DNA from 3 places in the Azospirillum sp. A26 genome. Region 2 is predicted to be linked to each of the others. Evidence: riboswitches for the same ligand, from Rfam matches in the RefSeq annotation. Region 2 holds a riboswitch; each other region holds the start of a gene.

Region 1 (7,153 bases), on a different replicon from region 2:
CACGCTGGGGATCGGGAAACCGGCGATGTCGGTGTAGGGGATGGCGACCGCGTTGGCGATGCGGTCGGCGATGCCGCCCAGGCCGGAGCCCAGCACGATGCCGACCCGCGGCCGATGGCCGGAGGCACGGTGTAGGATGTCCGCGGCGGCGCGGGCTGCGGTCATGTCGGGAAACTCCGCTCAGAAGGCTAAATTGGTGGGGCCGAACGATTCGGGCAACAGGGTTTCCAGCGGAAAGCTCCGCCGCAGGCCGGCCGGGTCGCAGATATGGACCGGCGTGTCCGGCGCCGCAAATTCGCGGATGCGCTGGCGGCAGCCGCCGCAGGGGGTGCAGATCTCCTCCGCGCCCGCCTCGCCGCCCATCACGACGATGGCGCGGATGCGGCGGTCGCCGGCGGTGACCATGGCGCCGATGGCGCTCGATTCCGCGCATTGTCCCTGCGGGTAGGCCGCGTTCTCCACATTGCAGCCGGCGAAGATGCGGCCCGATTCGCCGAGGATCGCCGCACCCACCTTGAACTTGGAATAGGGGGCGTGGGCATTCTCGCGCGCGGCGCGGGCCGCTTCGATCAGTTGGGGCAGCTCTGCGGTGTCGGCCATCGGCTCAGCGTTCCTTCACATAGGGGATGCCGCTCGCCTTGGGGGCGATGGCCTTGCCGACGAAGCCGGCCAGCAGCAGGACGGTCAGCACATAGGGCAGCATCTGGATGAACTGCACCGGGATGACGCCGATGCCCGGCAGGACGACGCCCTGGAGGCGGACCTGCACCGCGTCGGTGAAGGCGAACAGCAGGCAGGCGAATAGGGTCGGGCCCGGCCGCCATTTGCCGAAGATCAGCGCCGCCAGCGCCAGATAGCCCTTGCCGGCGGTCATGTCGCGGACGAAGCCGGCGCCATGGCCGGTGGAGAGATACGAGCCGGCCATGCCGGTCAGCACGCCGGTGACCAGCAGCGCCTGATAGCGCAGCGTCGCCACCGACAGGCCGGCGGTGTCGACCGCTGCCGGATTCTCGCCCACCGCCCGCAGCCGCAGCCCGAAGCGGGAGCGGTAGAGCACCCAATGGGTGGCGATCACCAGGACCAGCGTCACCCAGATCAGCACATTGTTGCCGTTGAGCAGCTCGCGGTAGACCGGCCCCAGCACCGGGATGCCGGACAGCGCCTCCACCCCCGGCAGCTCCACCGCGGGGATGCGCGCCTGATTGGGCAGCAGCGGGGTCTGGCCGCCCTGCTGGAACCAGGCATAGGCCAGCGTCGGCGCCAGCCCGGCGACCAGGATGTTGATCGCCATGCCCGACACCACCTGATTGCCGTTGTGGGTGATGCAGGCGAAGCCATGGACCATCGCCAGCGCCACCCCGGCGGCGATGCCGGCCAGCAGCCCCAGCCACGGGTTCAGCGTGGCCGAGGCGACGGCGGCGGAGAAGAAGGCGCCGGCCAGCATCTTGCCTTCCAGCCCGATGTCGACCACGCCGGCCCGCTCGCAATACATGCCGGCGAAGGCGGCCAGCACCAGCGGGGTCGCCACGCGGATGGTGGCGCCCAGCAGCTGCAAGGCCAGAAGCAGCGCGTCTTCCATCGCTCAGCCCCTCCCCGTATCGGCGGCGGCACTGCCGCGGCGACGGAACAGCGCCTCCACCTGCGGTTTGAACAAGTTCTCCATCGCACCGGCGAACAGGATGACCAGACCCTGGATGACCATCACCAGCTCGCGGTTGATCGTGGGGTATTCGAAGGACAGCTGGCCGCCGCCCTGCGCCAGAACACCGAACAGGAGAGCCGCCAGAATGATCCCGACCGGATGGTTGCGCCCCATCAGCGCCACGGCGATGCCGACGAAACCGACGCCGCCGGTGAAGTTCAGGATCACCCGGTGCTGCACGCCCAGGATCTCGTTCACGCCGACGAAGCCGGCCAGCGCACCGGAGATCAGCATGGCGATGACGATGTTGCGCGCCGGCGAGATGCCGGCATAGACCGCCGCCCGCTCGTTGCGGCCGACGGTGCGCAGCTCGTAGCCCCAGCGGGTGCGGCGCAGGAAGATGTGGAACAGCAGGCAGCAGGCCAGCGCCCACAGGAAGGACAGGTTCAGCGGCGAGGCCGGGATGGAGATGCCGAACCAGCCGAGTGCCCGGTCCATCGACGGCAGCCAGACGCCGGGATCGAACTCGCGGGTTTCCGGCGACTGGCTGCCGGGGCGGATCAGCACGTCCACCAGCAGCCAGGTCATGATCGACGCGGCGATGAAGTTGAACATGATCGTCGTGATGACGATGTGGCTGCCGCGCTTGGCCTGGAGCCAGGCCGGGATGAAGGCCCAGGCGGCGCCGAACAGGGCTGACGCCAGCACCGCCAGCACCGCCACCACCGGCCAGGGCCAGCCGGTCAGCGCCAGCGCCACCAGCCCGGCGCCGAGCCCGCCCAGATAGGCCTGCCCCTCGCCGCCGATGTTGAACAGCCCGCAATGGAAGGCGATGGCGACCGCCAGCCCGGTGAAGATGTAGTCGGTGGTGTAATAGAGGGTGTAGCCGATGGCCTCGGGATATCCCAGGGCCTCCGACAGCAGCAGCGACAGCACGTCCACCGGGTTCTCGCCGATCACCAGGATCACCAGCCCCGACAGCACGAAGGCCGCGACGAGGTTGAGAACCGGCAGCAGCGCATACCCGACCCAGCCCGGCACCGCGCCCGGCTGGCCCTTCCCCGATCCGCTCAGCAGCACCGGCGTCTCCTGGATTGCCCCTTGCCGGGGATTCTTAACCGCCAATGCTCTGCCGACCAAGCATTTCATGGTGCCGGGAATCCAAGCGCCGCCTGGAGTTGGAAGGATTACAAAAAGTCTTGCCGCAACGCAGCATTCTGGCATGCTTCTTACCCATAGAAATTTTATGGCTATGGAGCATCGCCGATGCCGCTCGACATCCCGCAGACCTTCCGTCACCACGTCTTCTGCTGCGCCCAGCAGCGTCCGCCCGGCCATCCGCGCGGCAGCTGCGCCGCCAAGGGCGCGCATCCGCTGTGGCAGCGGCTCGATCAGAAAATCCAGGGCAAGGGCCTGACCGATGTCGGCATGGCGATGACCGGTTGCCTCGGCTTCTGTTCCGCCGGGCCGCTGATGGTGGTGTATCCGGACGGCATCTGGTACCGGCCGGAAACCCCGGAGGACATCGACGAGATCGTCGACTCGCATCTGGTGAACGATGCGCCGGTCGAACGGCTGGTGATGGTTCTGACGCGGTGAGGCGAAGGGGGGCGCCCGAGCCAACCTTTAAGTATGGCTGCGCCTACCAGACCTGCGGTTGCGGCATTGGGACGCGGGCGCATTTGCCCATAATGTGGGCAGCTCCCGCCATTGCCGTTCCGAACCGAGTCCATGACCGACGCCGAAACCGCCGACCTGCTGCCTGCCGAGGCCGATTCGGTTCCCTATGCCGTCGGCTGCTTCCTGGGCGCCATCCTGCTGTTCGCGGCGATGGACACGCTCATCAAGTTCCTGACCGCCGATTACCCGGTGCCGCAGCTGATGTTCGTGCGCTCGCTGGTCGCCTTTCTGCTGGTGGGCGGCTACACCCTGACATGCGGCGGCGGGATCGCGGCGATGCGGACGCGGCGGCCCCTGGGGCATGTGTGGCGCGCCTTCGCCGGGCTGATCTCGATGGGATGCTTCTTCTATGCCTTCCGCGAACTGCCTTTGGCCGACGTCTATGTGCTGAGCTTCGCCGGTCCGCTGTTCATCACCGCGCTGTCGGCGCCGTTGTTGGGCGAGCCGGTGGGCTGGCGCCGCTGGGCCGCCGTGGTGGTCGGGTTCAGCGGCGTGGTGGTGATGGCGCAGCCGTCGGCCGGGGCGCCGCTGGTGCCGGTGCTGGTCGGGCTGTGCGCCGCCCTGTTCTATGCGCTGGCCGCACTGGCCGTGCGCGGCCTGTCGCGGACGGAAACCAGCGCGTCCATCGTGCTCTACCTGCTGCTGACGACGACATTGGTCAGCGGGGCGCTGGCCGTGCCGGTCTGGACGGCGCCCACCGCTTTCGCGCTGGGGCTGATGGCGCTGGTCGGGGCCATCGGCGCTGGGGCACAGGTCCTGCTGACCCAGGCCTTCCGCCGCGCGCCGCCGGCGGTGGTGGCGCCGTTCGAATATACCGGCATGGTCTGGGCCAGCCTGTTCGGCTGGCTGGTGTTCGGCGACCTGCCGACGGTGCCGGTCCTGGCCGGCGCCATGGTGATCATCGGCAGCGGGCTCTACATCCTGCATCGTGAAACCATGGTGGCGCGCCGCCGGTTGGGTTCTTGACAGGACGGGGCCGGCGGCGACACTCTCGCCGCCTGTTCACGGCTGGGGTGCCTCATGCGGATGCCGGTTCGGCAACCGTGGGGGCTGAGACAACACCCATCGAACCTGATCCGGGTCATGCCGGCGAAGGGAGCCGACCGGAACCCGACGGACCCGCTGAAAGCTGCTGCAAAGCGCCCCGTCCCCTCCGCGTCGCCCCAACCGCCGGCGCGTGTCGAGGAGTTTTCGGTCATGCGGCGCACGCTTTCCCTTCTGATCGGCCTGCTGGCCGCATCCTCCTGCCTGTCGTCCGTCTGTCTGTCGTCCGCCGCCCGTGCCGACGACACGCTGTCCTTCCCGGTGCTGGTGCCGCTGACCGGCTTCCTGTCGCTGGAGGGCACCAGCCAGCGCAACGGCGCCGTCCTGGCGCTGAAGCAGACACCGGCCGGCGTCGCCATCGCCTCGGAGGTCGTCGACACCGGCACCTCGCCCGAGGCGGCGGTGACGGCGCTGGAGCGCGCGGCCGGCCGCGGCACGGTGGGCGCGGTCGCCGCCAGCATGCTCGGCACCCAGATGCTGGCGATGCTGCCGTTGGCGGGCGAGCTGAAGCTGCCGCTGGTCACCGTGTCGGGCACCGCCTCGATCACCGAGCAGGGCAATCCCTGGGTCTTCCGCTTCTTCCCCGGCGACGCCGTGACCAAGGCCGCCCATGCCCGCTATGTGGTGGAGGAGCTGGGCAAGCGGCAACCGGCCGTCATCTACCAGACCACCGCCTACGGCCAGAGCGGCAAGGCCCATCTCGACGCCGCCTTCAAGGCGCTGGGCGTCACGCCCGTCTTCGAGGAGGGGGTGGACCCGGCGGCCAAGGATCTGCTGCCGGTGCTGACCAAGGCGCTCGCCGCCAAGCCGGACGTGCTGGTCCTGCACCTGCATTCCGGCCCGACCGCGCTGCTGTTGCGGCAGGCGGCGTCCAGCGGCGTGACCCTGCCCATCGTCGCCGGCTCCGCCATGCATCAGCCGAGCACCGCCGCCCTGCTGGAACCGGCGGAGCTGAATGGCGTCTGTGCCGAGACCGCGGCATCGCCGATCTCGGGCGGCACGCCGGAGGTCAAGGCCTTCACCGACGCCTACCGCGCCGCCTTCGGCAAGGAGCCGGACGCCTTCGCGCTCGGCCAGTATGACGGCATGACCATGGTGCTGGAGGCGGTGAAGGCCGGCGCCCGGTCGCCGGACGCCATCCGCAAGGCGCTGTCCGCCGAGACGTTCCGGGGCCTCGCCATGACCTACAAGTCCGACGGCAAGGGCAACATGGCCCATTCCGCCGTCATCGTCTGCTATGACGGGGCCAGCCGCGTGCCGGTGCTGGTGAAGCGGTACGACGACCCGACGCTTGCGGCGAAGTGAGCGGATGGCGGCGCTTCAACTGCTGGTCAACGGGGTGGCGCTGGGGGCGGCCTATGCCCTGGTGGCGCTGGGCTTCGTGCTGGTGCTGAACGCCACCTCGGCGGTGAATTTCGCCCAGGGCGATCTCGTGATGGCCGGCGGGCTGCTGGCGGTTGCGCTGGCGCCGCTGATCCCGCTGCCGGGCATCGTCCTGCTGCCGGTGGTTCTGGCGCTGATGGCGGCGCTGGGGCTGCTGCTGGCACTGGCGGCCTATCTGCCGCTGCGCCGCCGGCCGCCGGTCTCGGTCTTCATCAGCACCATCGCGGTCGGCATCATCCTGCAGAACGGGGCCGCCATCCTGTTCGGGCCGGAGCCGCGCGCCGCACCGCCGCTGTTCGGCGACGACACGCTGCACATCGCCGGGCTGGCGGTGCCCGAGCAATCGCTCGCCATCGTCGCGGTGGCGGGGCTGCTGATCGGCGCGCAGCAATGGGTGTTCGCCCGCACGCAGCTCGGCCGCCGGCTGCGCGCCACGGCGCAGGATCCAGAGATGGCGCGCGCCTGCGGCGTGCCGGTCACCGCGATGATCCTGGTGACCTTCGCCATCGGGGCGGCCTGTGCCGGGGCGGCCGGGCTGCTGCTGGCCAACCGCTATTTCGTCACGCCGACCTCGGGCGGCGACCTGATTCTGAAGGCCTACATCGCGGTGACGGTGGGGGGCTGGGGCTCCGTGCCGGGTGCGGTGGTGGGCGCCCTGCTGATCGCGCTGTTCGAGGTGGGGGTGTCGTCGGTGCTCTCATATCCGGTGGCGCTGGGCGCGTTGTATTTGACCTTGCTGGCGATTCTGGTTCTGCGTCCGCAAGGGCTGTTCGGCGAAGCGGTGCGGCGCCGTGGGTGAACGGCACTCTCCGGCGGAAACTGTCGCGCTGATCGCCGGCGCGCTTGCCCTGCTGGTCTATGCGCTGGCCTTCGCGTCCCCCTACGGCCTGCGCGTCCTGACCGTTGCCGGGGTCTATGCGCTGGCGACTTTCGGTTTCCAGATCGTCTTCGGGCTCGGCGGTGCGCTGTCGCTGGCGCAGGGCGCCTTCTTCGGCGTCGGCGCCTATGTGACGGGTATCCTCGGCAGCCGCTACGGGCTCGGTTTCGAAGCGACCTTCCCGCTGTCGATGCTGGTGCCGCTGCTGCTGGCCCTGCCGGTCGGTCTGGCGGTGCTGCGGCTGGAGTCGCATTACTTCGCCCTGGCGACTCTCGGCATCGCCCAGGTTCTCCATCTGCTGGCGGTCAACCTGCCGGAGCTGACCGGCGGCTCCAACGGGCTGGCCGGAGTGCTGGCGGCGGTGCTGTTCGGCTGGGCGGTGCCGCGCGGGCTGCCGATGGCCGGGCTGGTCTGGGGGCTGGTCGCTCTCGGCGGGCTGATCGGCTGGCGGCTGGCGCGGGGACGGCTCGGAGGCTCGCTGGCGATGCTGCGCGACGATCCGCTGGCGGCGGCAACGCTGGGGCTCG
Region 2 (7,153 bases):
CCGCCAGCAGGAGAAGGAGCGGAGCCAGTCGGCTGACGACCGGATGGCGGGCGAGGGGCGGGGGATGTGGGATCATGGACGGAATGTCGGCACTACCGAACGTTTCGGCAAGATGACCCCAAAGGAGGGATTCCCTTTGCGGTCAAGGCAGCGCTAGTATGTTCTTTGTTTGTTCCTGGTGATCGAGGGGAGAGGGATTGGTCCGCGGAGCAGAGAGAACCAGGCGCCGCATCCTCGCCCTGTGGCTGCCGCGCCTGCCGACCGACGCGAGGGAGCGGTTCATGCCGCCGGAGTCGCGCGCACGCCCCTTCGTCCTGCTGCGGACGGAGCGCCAGCGGCGGGTGGTGGTCGCGGTCAACCGGGCGGCGGCGGTGCTGGGCATCGCTCCCGGCCATACCCTCAGCGATGCCCGTGTGCTGGAACCGGCGCTGGAGGTGGCGGAGGCGACGCCGGAGGACGATTCGGCCCTGCTCGGCCGCATCGCCGACTGGGCACGGCGCTACAGCCCCTGGACCGCGGCGGACGAGCCGGACGGGGTGGTGATCGACATCACCGGCTGTGCCCATCTCTTCGGCAATCCTTTGCTTGAGGGCGAACCGGCGCTGGCCGCCGACCTCACCGGCCGGCTGCGCGCCGCCGGCTTCGCCGCCCGCGCCGTCATCGCCGACACCCCGGCCGCCGCCTGGGGGCTGGTGCGGTTCGGCAGTCCGGAGCAGCGGCAGCGCGAGTCGTTGGATGGTTTGCCGCTCGCCGCCCTGCGGCTGCCGGCGGAGACGGTGGAGGGGCTGCATGCGCTGGGCCTGCGCCGGATCGGCGATTTGCATGCCATGCCGCGGGCGGGGCTGGCGGCGCGGTTCGGGGCCGGGTTGATGCAACGGTACGATCAGGCCTTCGGCCGGCTGGACGAGCCGATCTCCCCGCGCCGGCCGGTGCCGGACCATCGCGAGCGCCTGACCTTCGCCGAACCGATCGCCACGCCCGAATCGATTGCCGGGGCGCTGCGCCATCTGCTGGGAAGGCTGTGCAAGGGGCTGGAGGCGGCGGGGCAGGGGGCGCGCCGGCTGCGGCTGGATGCCCACCGCACCGACCAGCGGGTGGACGACGAGCCGCAGAGCCTGACGCTCGGCACCAGCCGCCCGACCCGCGACCCGGCGGCTCTTGCCCGGCTGTTCGCCCCGCTGCTGGAGCGGATCGAGCTTGGGTCGGGGCCGGGGCCGGGGCTGGAAACCCTGGTGCTGTCGGCGACCGAGACGGGACCGCTGTCCGCCGTCCAGACCGCAATCGACGGGGAGGAGGCCGGCGACCAGGGGAATGACGACAAGCTGGCCGAACTGGGCGACCGGCTGGCGCTGCGGCTGGGGGAGCGGGCGGTGCTGCGGCTGGTGCCGCGGGAAAGCTGGCTGCCGGAGCGCTGCGTGGCGCCGCATCCGCCGATGGAGCGCCTGCCGGCGCAGAAGCCCTGGCCGGCCGGGCAGCCGCGCCCCCTGCGCCTGCTGACCCCGCCCGAACCGGTGGAGGCCACCGCGCCTCTGCCCGACGACCCGCCGCTGCTGTTCGTCTGGCGCGGCGTGCCCCACCGTGTGCGCCGGGCCGAAGGGCCGGAGCGGATCGAAGGCGAATGGTGGCGTGGGCAAGGGTCGCTGGGGCTGGCGCTGCGCGACTATTACCGAGTCGAGGATGAGGGCGGCCGGCGCTTCTGGCTGTTCCGCGCCGGCCTGTACCGCCCTGACGAGACCCCGCGCTGGTTCCTGCACGGGTTTTTGGCGTGAGGTGTCGGGCAGCCGCCCGCTTACCCCGCCCGGTCGAGCTGCTTCAGGAAGGCGATGTAGCGGTTGATGTCCTCCATGCGGCGGGCATGGTCGTTCATGTCGGACAGGCGGCCTTCGATGGCCTTCTGGGCGCCCTCCACCTCGTCGATCACCGCATGGATGTCGGTCTGCAACTCCTGCGAGGCGGTGGCGGCCTCGTCCATGCGGGCGCTGGTGTCGTCCAGCTGGCCGCCGACGGAGCGGACGGAGGTCACCACCTGGTCGATGGCGCGGCGGGTGTCGGCCAGCGTCTGCTTGGTGTCGTTGGCCAGCTTGCGCACCTCCGCCGCCACCACGGCGAAGCCCTTTCCGGCCTCTCCGGCGCGGGCGGCCTCGATGGTGGCGTTGAGTGCCAGCAGGTTGGTCTGGCTGGCGATGCCGTCGATCACCGCCAGCACCTTCTCGATGCTCTTGACCACGGTGGACAGCTGGTTGAATTCGCGGACCAGCGCCTCCTTGCGGTCGGCGTGGCCGTCGAACAGGGTGGCGTGGCGGTTCAGCGTCGCCTCGATCGCCGACATCGAGCCGCCGATGCGCGCGGCATAGCTGGCGGTCTCCTGCACGCCGCCGGTCAGCGTCACCAGCGCGTCGAGATAGCTGTGCATCCGCTCGATCACGCTGTTGCGGATGCGGCTGAGCAGCTCCAGCCGGTTGTAGCGGGTGGCGATGAAATAGCTCTGGAACCGGGCGTAATGCACCGGGAAGCGGTCGACCATGTCGTCGGAGAACCCAGTGCCGGGCGGCACCTCGAAGAACATCAGCGCCGACAGGGTCTGGTTGATGTTGATGCCCAGCAGCTCGCCGAAGGTGGAGAAGCCGGCGGCGGCAAGCCCGTCGAAGGCATGGACCCGCGACAGCTGGTCGGGGTTGTTCAGCCGGCGCAGGATGCAATCGTTCAGGATGGCGCCGACCGGCCGTGGCTTGTTGCGCAGATAGGCCGAGAGGTCGTCCTCCGTCTGGCGGACGAAATCGGTCGCCTCCACCAGGCACAGCGAGTCGCCGGGATTGACGTCGCAGTAGAAGGCGACCTCCCCCTTCTCGAAATCGAAGCCGGAGATGGAGCGGATGAACAGCTCCCCCTCCATCTCGATGGCGAAGGTGTTCTTCGCCAGCTTGCCCGGCAGCTCCTGCGGCTTGCAGCGCAGGGATTTGGCGAGCGCGTCGATGAAGCCGACGACCTCGAAGCCGTCGCGGTCGATCACGCTGCGCACGATGCGGCGCATCGGGTCGGCGTCGACCACGGCGAAGCGGGTCTGGGTCGGCCGGAAATTCTGCGACTTGAAGATGCCGTAGCGGATGCCGGGCGCCATCTTCAGGAAGATCGTCACCGCAACGTTCTCCAGCACGCGCTGGCCGTCGAACAGATGGGTGTTGCGGAAGTCCAGCTTGCCGCCCGCCGAACCGCCGATGAACAGGCAGGGGAAATGGCCGGAGCGGTAGACCGCCTCCATGAACCAGCTTTCGCTGGCCGACAGCCCGTCGATGAAGGTCAGCGCCACCGTGTCGTGGCTGTCGACGGGGAAGGGAACGCGGATGCGATCAAGCTCGCCGCGGATCGCCTCCACCCGGGCCGGCACATCGCGGGTCGGGCGGCCGCCGCGCAGGTCGTCGCAATGCAGCGGGACCGACTGGATGCTGACCCCGGCGAGCAGGCGCGGGCTGAAGGATTGCAGCACCACGCTGTCCCAGCGGTCGCCGGCCTTGCGGTAGAGCGGCTGGCCCTCGGCCGCGCACAGCTCGCCCGCGCTGGAGACCAGCACCAGCTGGGTCGCCGCCGGCAGGGCGGAGCGGACCGCCCGCGCGGTGGCGGCGAAATCAACATGCGGCGACACGAAGCCGACGACCAGCGCCGGTGCCCCGGCGGCGAAATTCAGCCCCTCCAGCGCCGCGGCACCGATCCGCTCCGCCGGCAGGCACAGGCTGCGGATCGGCTGTTCCGCCGGTCCGGTGGCGTGCGCTGCCGGTTCGGGCCCGCCAGCCGGGGTGCCCGCCGGAGTGCCGGGGACGGGGGAGGTCGGGGAGTCCGAGCGGAAGAAAGACAGCATGCTGGCGAATCCTCGGTCGTCTTTGTTGTTCATCCCGCGCACCGGCGGTGCCCGTTTTCTGCTGAATGCCCGGGTATGGCTCATTGTGCCGACATTTTAGCTGCCGCTCGGTAGCGCTTCCTGTCGGGGGGACTCCGTATCCGGCTGCGGCCTGTCGCCGCATCCATCGGCAGGTTGGGGGCGGTTGTGTGGTGGCAAGTCCGGGCGGTGGTCGATTCCGCTTGTGGGGCCAGCGGAAGATTGGCATAAGGCAATCCATAGGCCTGGGGTGCCGTGCGGTGGTCGCGCGGCTGAGAACACACCCATCGAACCTGTCTGGGTAATTCCAGCGAAGGGAGCCGCCGCATGATCCATGCGCCAGAACCGCATCCATATTCCGTTTCCGCGTCCGGACTCCGTCCTTCCCTGGCCCGCCCGTCCGTTGCCATCGTCGGCGCCGGCTGCATCGGCCTCGCCATCGCCTGGAGGCTGGCGTCGGCCGGCTGCCGCGTCGATGTCTTCGAGCGGGGGGAGGCCGGGCGCGGCGCCACCCATGCCGCCGGCGGGATGCTGGCCGCCTGTGTCGAGACCGAGCCGGGCGAGGAGGGGCTGCTGCCGCTGACCCGCGCGTCGCAGGCCCTGTGGCCGGACTTTGCCCGCGATCTCGAAGCGGCGAGCGGCATGGCCGTCGACCTGCGCAGCGAAGGCACCATGGTCATCGCCCTGACCGCCGACGATGCCGCGAAGGTGCGCTTCCTGCACGGGTTCCAGCGCGATCTGGGGTTGCCGGTGGAGTGGCTGAGCGGGGCCGAGGTGCGGCGGCGCGAACCCTTCCTGCAACCGGGTGTCGCCGGCGCCCTGTTCTGTGCCGGCGACCATCAGGTCGACAACCGCAAGGTCTCGGCAGCTCTGCGCCGCGCCGCCGAGGCTGCCGGCGCCCACCTGCACGAGCAATGCGGCGAGGTGGCGCTGGCGGTGGAGGGCGGGCGCGCCGTGGGTGTGCGGGTTGCCGAGACGCTGCACCGGGCCGACCGGGTGGTGCTGGCCGCCGGGGCGTGGTCGGCCGGGGTGCCCGGACTGCCGCCCGCCGCCCGGCCGCCGGTGCGCCCGGTGAAGGGGCAGATGGTCTGCCTGCGCATGGATCCCCTTCTGCCGCTGCTGCGCCATGTGGTGTGGACGCCCGGCACCTATCTGATCCCGCGGCTGGACGGCCGGCTGCTGATCGGCGCCACGACGGAGGAGCGCGGCTTCGACGACCGCCTGACCGCCGGCGGGCAGTTCGCCCTGCTGGACGGGGCATGGCGGGCGCTGCCCGGCATCGCCGAGCTGCCCATCGAGGAAGCCTGGGCGGGTTTCCGTCCCGGCAGCCGCGACGACGCGCCGATCCTGGGCGAGAGCTGCATTCCCGGCCTGATCCACGCCACCGGCCACCACCGCAACGGCATCCTGCTGACCCCGGTGACCGCCGACGGCATCGCCCGCCTGGTGCTGACCGGCGAGACCGACCCGCTGCTGCACCCCTTCGCCGCCGACCGCTTCGTTGCCGCGGGAGCCGCCGCATGAGTGCCGTTTCACGTGAAGCCATCCGCGTCAACGGCCGTGAGGAGCCGCTGTCCGCCGCCTCCGTCGCCGAGTTCCTGGCCGGGCGCGGCATCGCCGAGGGTGCGAAGGGCGTCGCGGTCGCTTTGAACGGCGCCGTGGTCCCCCGCCGCCGCTGGCTGGAAACCGCGCTTAAGCCCGGCGACAGCCTGGAAATCGTCCGCCCCATCCAGGGCGGCTGACCCCCCGATCTTCCCTCTCCCGCCCCGGGAGAGGGAAGGGGCCCATGCGCAGCATGGGAAGGGTGAGGGGTGGGGCAAGGATCAGAATCCATGTTCGGATACCCCCTCACCCTCCCCACGCCTAAGGCGCGGGTCCCCTCCCTCTCCCGGGGCGGGAGAGGGCCTTTGCAAAAGGTTCTCCCCATGCCCACCGACACCCCCGACACCCTCACCATCGCCGGGCGCAGCCTCGGCTCGCGGCTGTTCCTCGGCACTGCCGGCTATCCGAACCAGCAGGTGATGCTCGACGCGCTGGCGGCCAGCGGCAGCGAACTGGTTACGCTGGCGATCCGCCGCATCAGCCTGGACGGCTATTCGGAAAGCCTCGTCGACGTGCTGGCCCGCGCCACCGCCGGGCGGCCGACCGGTCCGGTCGGGCTGCTGCCCAACACCGCCGGCTGCATGACCGCCAAGGAGGCCGTGCTGACCGCCCAGCTGTCGCGCGAGGCGCTGGACACGCCCTGGATCAAGCTGGAGGTCATCGGCGACCGCGAACTGCTTTATCCCGACGTGGAGGAACTGCTGCGCGCGACCGAGGAGCTGGTGAATGACGGCTTCGTCGTGCTGCCCTATTGCAACGACGATCCGGTGACCTGCCGCAAGCTGGCCGACCTGGGGGCGGCGGCGGTGATGCCGCTGGGGGCCTTCATCGGTTCCGGCATGGGCATCCGCAACCCGCACGCCATCGAGACGATCTGCGCCCGCAGCCCGGTGCCGGTGGTGCTGGACGCCGGCATCGGCACCGCGTCCGACGCGGCGCTGGCGATGGAGCTTGGCTGCGCCGCCGTTCTGTTGAACACCGCGGTGTCGAAGGCACGCGACCCGGTGCGGATGGCGGCGGCGATGCGCGATGCGGTCAATGCCGGCCGCGCCGCCCATCTGGCCGGCCGCATGCCGATGCGCGCCCATGCCGAACCGTCCAGCCCGCAGATGGGCCTGATCGGCGGCTGAGGGCGGCCAATTGCGGAGCGACCGGAGAACGGCCGGGGTGGGCAAGGTGACGCGCACTCCGTTCGGCCGCTTGATCCGGCGGGGCGGCTGACGCAGGCTGTGGCGCACCGCCTCCCTTGGCGCCCATCTGCCGGAGACCCTTCCCTTGCCCGCCATTTTCGAACCCCGCACTCCCGACTGGAAGGCGCGCTGCTTCGCGTCCTTCGAACAGCAGCCGATCTGCAAGACGCTCGGCATCGAACTGGCGGCGATGGAGCCGGGCTTCTGCGAGATGCGTTTGCCCTTCCGTGCCGACCTGACGCAGCAGCACGGCTTCTTCCATGCCGGCATGGTCAGCACGCTGGCCGACAATGCCGGCGGCTATGCGGCGCTGAGCCTGATGCCGGCCGGGGCGGAGGTGCTGGCGGTGGAGTTCAAGATCAACCTGATGTCGCCGGCCAAGGGCGACGTCATGATCGCCCGCGCCCGTGTGGTGAAGCCGGGCCGCACCTTGGTCATCACCCAGGTCGAGGTGTCGATGCTGGACGGCGGTGTCGAGAAGGACTGCGCC
Region 3 (7,153 bases), 880 kb from region 2:
AGCCTGATGGCGAGGATGCTCGGGCGAACGCCGTCGCGGAAGCGCCGCCGACGCAAGAGCCTGTGCCCGACGAGGGCGAACCGGCCCCGAAGGCCGTCGAGAAGGCGGTCGAGGAACCTTCACAACCCGCCTCCCCTGCCCTGGACCTGCTCGCACCGGCGAACGCCGTTGCCGAAGACCGGCCGGCAGAGGACGAGACCGGAACCGGGGAGGATGAAACGCCTCCCGAACCCGCAATGACCAGGCCGGAACCACAGCCGGCTTCCCATCGGACGTCCGCGACGGTTGCGCGGGGCACCGGCTCTCCTGTATCCCCGTCGATGCCTGCCACGATGACCCAAGACGACTCAACAAACGCATACTGGAAAGGCGATCGCATGCTGGGCACGATCTTCGTCCTCAATGACCGCGGCGGCGTCGGCAAGACGCTGCTGTCCCATCACCTGATGGCGACCGCCATGCTGGAAGGCCTGCAGCTGAAGGTCGTCGAGTACGAGGTGAACGAGCGTCTCGCCCGCCTGTTCGGCCCGGACGTGGTCGAACACCGCCGCATCACCCAGGACTTCATGAACATGATGGGCTCGGGTGACGGCTTCTACGAGTTCTGGGACCTGATCGGGCCGGAATTGCAGCGCGGCGGCCGTCTGTACGACTTCGGCGGCAACATCTCGCAGTGGTTCTTCAACTGGGCCGAGGTGTCGGGCTTCGACTATTACGTCGGCGAAGGCGAACGGCTGACCTTCATGGTCCCGGTGACCGTCGATCTCGCCTCGCTGTCCACCGGCATGACGACGCTGGAGCGGGTGGCAACCATCGCCCCGAAGGCCAAGCGCGTCCTGGTGGAAAACGGCTTCTCCGGCCCGTTCTCCCAACTGGAGGACAGCCAGTATGCCCGCCGCAAGGCGGAGATGGTGGAACGCGAAGGCCTGCAGGTCATCTCCATGCAGCCCTGCACCGCCCCGGCCTGGGCGCGCCTGACCGGCCACCGGCTGGATCAGGTGGCGACGATGACCCGCGAGGATCTGGTGAAGCTGGGCATGACCCCGCCGGTCGCCTCCCGTTCGCTGATCATCATCCACGAATGGCTGCGCAACATGCGCCAGTCGCTGTCGCCCTACCTGCACGACGCCTTCCGCCAGACCCCGGCCACCGCCAAGGCGCGCTGAAGCCAGGGAACGGGCTGAGACGGACCTTTGCGAAAAGCCCTTCCTCCCCGGCGGAGGAAGGGCTTTTCGATGTCTGCGCGGTGCTTTTCTACGCGGCGCTTTGGGCCGGGCTGGCGCTGTAGAGATCGTCCTTCACCGCGGTCACCGACTTCACCTGATAGCCGGGCCGGGCGCTGAAGCGGCGGTTGGCGCGTTCGCCAGCCTCGCGGTCCGACTCCGCCCAGACTAGATATTGGCGCCCCCGTGCCCATTCGACGGCCAGAGGGTGGGCGGCATCGATTTCGCCGATCTGCTGGTTCACCACGGTGACCAGCCATTCCTTGTCGCCGGGATTGCGCCGGTCGGTCAGGATCAGGATCTGCGGACGACGCTTCGACTGCGCTTCGGTCACGCGCTGTTGCACCTCCACCTGCTTCCTGCGCAGTTCCACCATCTCCCGCGTCAGTTCCTCGATCTCGGCATGGAGGGTCTCCTCCTCCCGATGCAGGCGGTGGATGGTGGCATCCAGCTTGTCGAGGTTGCTGCGGACACCGCGGACACGCTGGCGCGCCTGCGACACCCGCTGCTCGACGCTCATCAGGATGTTGCCGAGCCAGGCACCGATGGCGACGATGGCCAGGACGATGATGAAGTTGATCATCATGTGGCGGCACCCGCCTTCGCCCGGGCGGTGGCTGGCGGCGTCGGCACGCCCTTGCCGGCGGCCTTGCCCCCGGCCCGCGCATCGCCGCGCATGAAGGTCTTCTGGAAACCCATCTTGAACGGGAAGGCCACGTCGCACAACTGCTTGGCCTCGTCGAAGCTTGACGCCCAGACCTCGGCCACGTTCGTGCAGCGCCAGATGGGGTTGACCTGCGCCCGTTCACCGGCGGCGCGGGCAGCGGCAGACGCCTTCTCCTGCGTCACCGTCGCGACGAATTTCATCAGCCCGGCCTGCGGGTCGCCGACCTCATGCACGAACATCGGCGGCTGGTCCGACAGGTCCCGGACCTGTTTTTCGGCCTTGCGGATATCGCTTTCCAGCCGGTTGCGGTCGGAAGACTGGCTGTTCCGACGCTGGACCAGATGGTTCACCCGGTTTTGCAGATCCTGCGCCTCGGCATGCAGGACGTAGATGCGGTTCTCGATCTGGTCGAGGCCGCTGCTCTTCTCCATGATGTTGGGCAGGAAATCCTTCAACATCATGGCGACCGGGACGGCAGCCAGCATGATGATGACGATGGCGATCAGGAACAGCGTCGTGTTCGACATCCGCCCGCCCGTTCTCCTGCCGCAAATCCTGCCGGCAAATCCCGCCGAAGCCCGCATCACCCGACGCGGAAGCTGCACCGGCGCAGTGGAAAAGAGCATCAACAAACAATCCGACCCCGTCAACGAATCGTCACAGGTTGGTTCGAAATTCGTCGGAATGAGTCGGTCGGCCGCGGGTCAGGACAGCGCCCCCCTTCAGGACAAGGCCATCCCGGCCACCCGCTTCACAGCGTCCCGCACCGGACCCGGCCGCCGTTCGTCACCCAGCGTGGTGAACCAATGGTCCGGCGGGTTGCGGCCGGCGGCGCGGTTCCAGGTCAGGGCGCGCAGCACCGCCTCCGCCTCCGCCGTCGGCCGCACGGCGGGATCGATGCCGTTCATCACCGCCCAGATCCCGGCCCAGCAACGCCCGACCGACCAGGGGTTATAGCCGCCGCCTCCGACCACCAGCACCCGCGGCGCCAGGGGAAGCAGCGCCGCCACGGCATCCCACAGCGCGCGGTTGGACAGCTCCAGCCGGCTCAACGGATCCTCGGCCAAGGCATCGGCGCCGGTCTGGATCACCATCGCCTGCGGACGGAAGGAACGGGCCAGCGGCAGGACCGCCGCCTCCATCACATGTTCCATCTCGCTGTCGTTGAAGCCCGGCGGCACCGGCAGGTTGCGGGCCATGCCGCCGGCGCGGTCCTCCGCCTTGCCGGTGTAGGGCCACCGCCCATCCTCATGGATGGACAGGGTCAGCACCCGGTCGTCGTCGGCGAAGGCCTCCTCCACCCCGTCGCCATGATGGGCGTCGAGATCGACGTAGAGGACCCGCTCCAGCCCATGGTCCAGCAATTCCAGAATGCCGAGAACCGGTGCGTTGAAATAGCAGAAGCCGCTGGCCCGGTCGCGCCGCGCATGATGCGTCCCGGCGGCCGGCGCATAGACAAGACCGGCCGGCCGGTCGCCGAGAATCCTGGCCGCCTGCAAAGCCGATCCGCTGCTGTGGGCCGGCCGCCGGTACATCTCGGCGAAGACGGGATTTTCCAGCTTGCCCAGATTGTGGCGGGTGGCGGTCGCCTCGTCGACCCGCTGCTCGGCCTCCGCCCGCTTCAGCGCGGCGATGTAGTTGGACGTGTGGAAGCGCGCCAGTTCGCGTTCGCTCGCCACATGGGTGTCGAGATAGACCTCGTCCGGCAGCCAGCCCATGGCGCGGCTGAGGTCGATGGCGGTCGACACGCGTGGAATCGCCAGCGGATGCTTCGGCCCATAGGTCGAGCCGCGGTAGATTTCCCCGCCGATGAACAGCGGTGTGCGGAAGGGCGTGGTCAGGACGGGCACTCCTCGATGCCCGTCAGAAACTAGGCGCCGCGGCGGTGCGGTCAAGCCGCCCGCTTCCGCATGCCGGAACCTGCATCCGGCAATGCTTGCGGTTACGGATCGTCCGCGCCTATAGTCGCCGCCTTCACTGGGGGGAGCCGATGGGCGGCTGAGAGGTCCTGTTGCGGGACGACCCCTGGAACCTGATCCGGTTCATGCCGGCGTAGGGATCAGTGATGCGGGACCGCACCCTCTCCATCTCCGCCAGTCCACCATGCATGCCCGCGTGCCTGCGATGACGCCGCTTTCGGTGACCATCTCGCGCGCGCGGCTGACCTATGGCGGCACGCTGCTTTTCTCCGACCTGACGCTGGAACTGCCGGCCGGTCGGACCACCTGCCTGCTGGGGCCGAGCGGCGTCGGCAAGACCACGCTCCTGCGCATCCTCGCCGGTCTGGCCGAGCCGGAGCCGCCGACCGAGGTGGTCACCGGCGACCGGCAGCCGCTGGCCGGCCGGATCGCCTACATGGCGCAGCAGGATTTGCTGCTGCCCTGGCTGACCGTTCTCGACAATGTCCTGCTCGGCGACCGGCTGCGCCACCGCCGTCCCGACCCGGCACGGGTGGAGCAGGCCCGCGAGCTGCTGGACCGCGTCGGCCTGGCGGGGCGCGAGCGCGACCGTCCCGCCGCGTTGTCAGGCGGGCAGAAGCAGCGCGTGGCGCTGGCCCGCACCCTGATGGAGGACAAGCCGCTGGTCCTGATGGACGAGCCCTTCTCCGCGCTCGATGCCATCACCCGGCTGCGCTTGCAGGAAACGGCGGCGGAGACGCTGGCCGGCCGCACCGTCCTGATGGTCACCCATGACCCGTTGGAGGCGTTGCGCATCGGCGACCGCCTGCATGTGATGACCGGCCGGCCGGCCGTCATGGGGCCGGCGCTGGAGCCCTCCGGCCCGGTGCCGCGCCGTGTCGACGATCCGGACCTGCTGGCGCATCAGGCCGAACTGTTGCGGAGGCTGGCGGAATGAAGGGGCTGCTGCGCGGCGCGATCACCCTGCTGGTGCTGGTCGCCGGCTGGCAGGCGCTGGTCTGGGCCACCGGGCTGCCGCGCTACCTGCTGCCCGGTCCGCTGGCGGTGGCGGACGCCATGCAGCGGCAAGCCCCTCTGCTGTTGACCCATGGCCTGACCACGCTGGCCGAGATTCTGATCGGGCTGGTGGCTGGCGTGGCGCTGGGCGGGGTCAGCGCCTTGCTGCTCGCGCGATTCCGCACGGCGCGGCGCTGGCTGATGCCGCTGCTTCTGGTCAGCCAAGCCATCCCGGTCTTCGCGCTGGCGCCGCTGCTGGTGCTGTGGCTCGGCTATGGCATGGCGTCCAAGATCGCCATGGCGGTGCTGGTCATCTATTTCCCGGTGACGACCGCGCTGTTCGACGGGCTGCGGCGCACCGACCCCGGCTGGCTTGACCTTGCGCGCACCATGGGCGCCTCGCCCGCCGCGATCCTGTGGAGCATCCGCCTGCCGGCCGCCCTGCCCGCCTTCTGGTCCGGCGTGCGGGTGGCCGCCGCCGTGGCGCCCATCGGGGCGGTGATCGGCGAATGGGTGGGGTCGTCCTCCGGCCTTGGCTACCTGATGCTGCACGCCAATGCCCGCATGCAGATCGACCTTCTGTTCGCCGCCGTGCTGGTGCTGGGGCTGTTCGCGGTGACGCTGTATGCCGCCGTCGATGCGCTGGCCCGCCGTGCCCTGCCCTGGCAACCCGATACCCAACCTGCCGAAGACGCCAACCCTTGAAGGGGGAGAGACACCCGATGAAGCATCTTTTCACCGCCGGCCTGATCGCTGCCGGCCTGATGACCTCGCTTCCCGCGCTTGCCCAGGACAAGCTGTCCGTGATGCTGGACTGGTTCGTCAACCCGGACCACGCCCCACTGGTGGTGGCGCAGGAGAAGGGCTTCTTCAAGGATGCCGGGCTTGAGGTCACGCTGACCGCCCCAGCCGACCCCAACGACCCGCCGAAGCTGGTGGCTGCCGGTGGCACCGACATCGCCGTGTCCTACCAGCCGCAGCTGATCCTGCAGGTGGCGGAAGAGCTGCCGCTGGTCCGCATCGGCACGCTGGTGTCCACGCCGCTGAACTCGGTCGTCGTGCTGCGCGACGGGCCGGTCAAGACTCTGAAGGATCTGAAGGGCCGCAAGATCGGCTACTCCATCGCCGGCTTCGAGGACGCGCTGCTGGGCGCCATGCTGGAGAAGCAGGGGCTGAGCCTCAAGGATGTCGAGCTGGTGAACGTCAACTTCTCCCTGTCGCCGTCGCTGCTGTCGGGTCAGGTCGATGCGGTGGTCGGCGCCTTCCGCAATTTCGAACTGAACCAGATGGAGATCGAGAAGCACCCCGGCCGTGCCTTCTATCCCGAGGAAGAGGGCGTTCCGCCCTATGACGAGCTGATTCTGGTCGCCCGCAAGGACAAGGCGAACGATCCGCGCTTCAAGCGCTTCCTGGCGGCGGTGGAGCGGGCGACGCTCTACATCCTGAACCATCCGGAGGAATCGCAGGCCGCCTTCGTCAAGGGCCGGCCGGAGTTGAATGACGAACTGAACCGCCGCGCCTGGGCCGACACGCTGCCACGCTTCTCTCACAGCCCGGCCGCGCTGGATGCCGAGCGATATACCCGTTTCGCCGAGTTCCTGAAGGCCCGCGGTCTGATCAAGGCGGTGGCCCCGGTCGACCAGTATGCGGTGATGGTGAAGTAACCGCCTCCCTTTCCCTTGTGACCGGCGTTGCCATCGACCCCGGCGGAGCGTTACCTAGAGGGAAACCGCTCCGCCGGCTGATGGTGGACCGATCATAATGTTGGGAGACGCGAAGGCATGCCGATCAAGACCATCCTGCTGCACATGGCCAACGACGACGCCCACGCCAGCCGTCTGGCGGTGGCGGCGGCCCTAGCCAAGCGTTTCTCCGCCCATATCCAGGCGCTCTACATCGCCACCCCGGTGTCGATGCCGGCGGGCGCGACCGGCCGCGCCGCATCCTATGGCTTCATGGCGGAGGCGACCGCCATCGCCCACGAGAATGCCGAGCGGATCGAGCAGGAGGTCCGCAAGTCGCTTGACGGGCTGCCCTACGACTGGACGGTCGAAGAGGGTGACCATGTCGATCTGCTGGCCGAGCGCGCCGCCTATGCCGACCTGATCGTCGTTGCGCAATCCGCGGCCGTGCGGGCGGGCGAGCGGGTGTCGCTGCACCACATCCCCGACCGTTTGCCGCTGGAGACCGCAACGCCGGTCCTGATCCTGCCGCCGAGGCAGCCGGCTGCGGCCCCCATCGGCCGCCATGTGCTGATCGCCTGGAAGAACACACGCGAATCCACGCGTGCGGTCCGCGCCGCCATGCCCTTCCTGGAGGCGGCGGAGTCCGTCACCGTGCTGACCGTG

What was found. Region 2 has a riboswitch for thiamine pyrophosphate ahead of thiO (glycine oxidase ThiO). Riboswitches for the same ligand answer to the same signal wherever they lie in the genome.
Region 1: another riboswitch for thiamine pyrophosphate. It lies ahead of ABNQ39_RS23375 (ABC transporter substrate-binding protein); the one in region 2 lies ahead of thiO (glycine oxidase ThiO).
Region 3: another riboswitch for thiamine pyrophosphate. It lies ahead of ABNQ39_RS04675 (ABC transporter ATP-binding protein); the one in region 2 lies ahead of thiO (glycine oxidase ThiO).

The regions. Positions count from the first base shown of each region.
Region 1 is NZ_CP170473.1:2,057,511-2,064,663, forward strand. Features, by position in the region: gene ABNQ39_RS23345 (purine-nucleoside phosphorylase) at 1-165, opposite strand, end outside; gene cdd (cytidine deaminase) at 181-600, opposite strand; gene ABNQ39_RS23355 (ABC transporter permease) at 605-1,579, opposite strand; gene ABNQ39_RS23360 (ABC transporter permease) at 1,583-2,722, opposite strand; gene ABNQ39_RS23365 ((2Fe-2S) ferredoxin domain-containing protein) at 2,909-3,241, shown strand; gene ABNQ39_RS23370 (DMT family transporter) at 3,374-4,288, shown strand; TPP riboswitch at 4,322-4,437, shown strand; gene ABNQ39_RS23375 (ABC transporter substrate-binding protein) at 4,520-5,671, shown strand; gene ABNQ39_RS23380 (branched-chain amino acid ABC transporter permease) at 5,676-6,548, shown strand; gene ABNQ39_RS23385 (branched-chain amino acid ABC transporter ATP-binding protein/permease) at 6,541-7,153, shown strand, end outside.
Region 2 is NZ_CP170472.1:2,934,705-2,941,857, forward strand. Features, by position in the region: gene ABNQ39_RS14715 (hypothetical protein) at 1-76, opposite strand, end outside; gene ABNQ39_RS14720 (DinB/UmuC family translesion DNA polymerase) at 198-1,769, shown strand; gene ABNQ39_RS14725 (methyl-accepting chemotaxis protein) at 1,790-3,853, opposite strand; TPP riboswitch at 4,108-4,207, shown strand; gene thiO (glycine oxidase ThiO) at 4,199-5,395, shown strand; gene thiS (sulfur carrier protein ThiS) at 5,392-5,613, shown strand; gene ABNQ39_RS14740 (thiazole synthase) at 5,797-6,603, shown strand; gene ABNQ39_RS14745 (PaaI family thioesterase) at 6,749-7,153, shown strand, end outside.
Region 3 is NZ_CP170472.1:869,972-877,124, reverse strand. Features, by position in the region: gene ABNQ39_RS04695 (hypothetical protein) at 1-1,166, shown strand, start outside; gene ABNQ39_RS04690 (hypothetical protein) at 1,255-1,809, opposite strand; gene ABNQ39_RS04685 (hypothetical protein) at 1,806-2,417, opposite strand; gene ABNQ39_RS04680 (acetoin utilization protein AcuC) at 2,613-3,740, opposite strand; TPP riboswitch at 3,861-3,967, shown strand; gene ABNQ39_RS04675 (ABC transporter ATP-binding protein) at 4,015-4,746, shown strand; gene ABNQ39_RS04670 (ABC transporter permease) at 4,743-5,510, shown strand; gene ABNQ39_RS04665 (ABC transporter substrate-binding protein) at 5,528-6,469, shown strand; gene ABNQ39_RS04660 (universal stress protein) at 6,587-7,153, shown strand, end outside.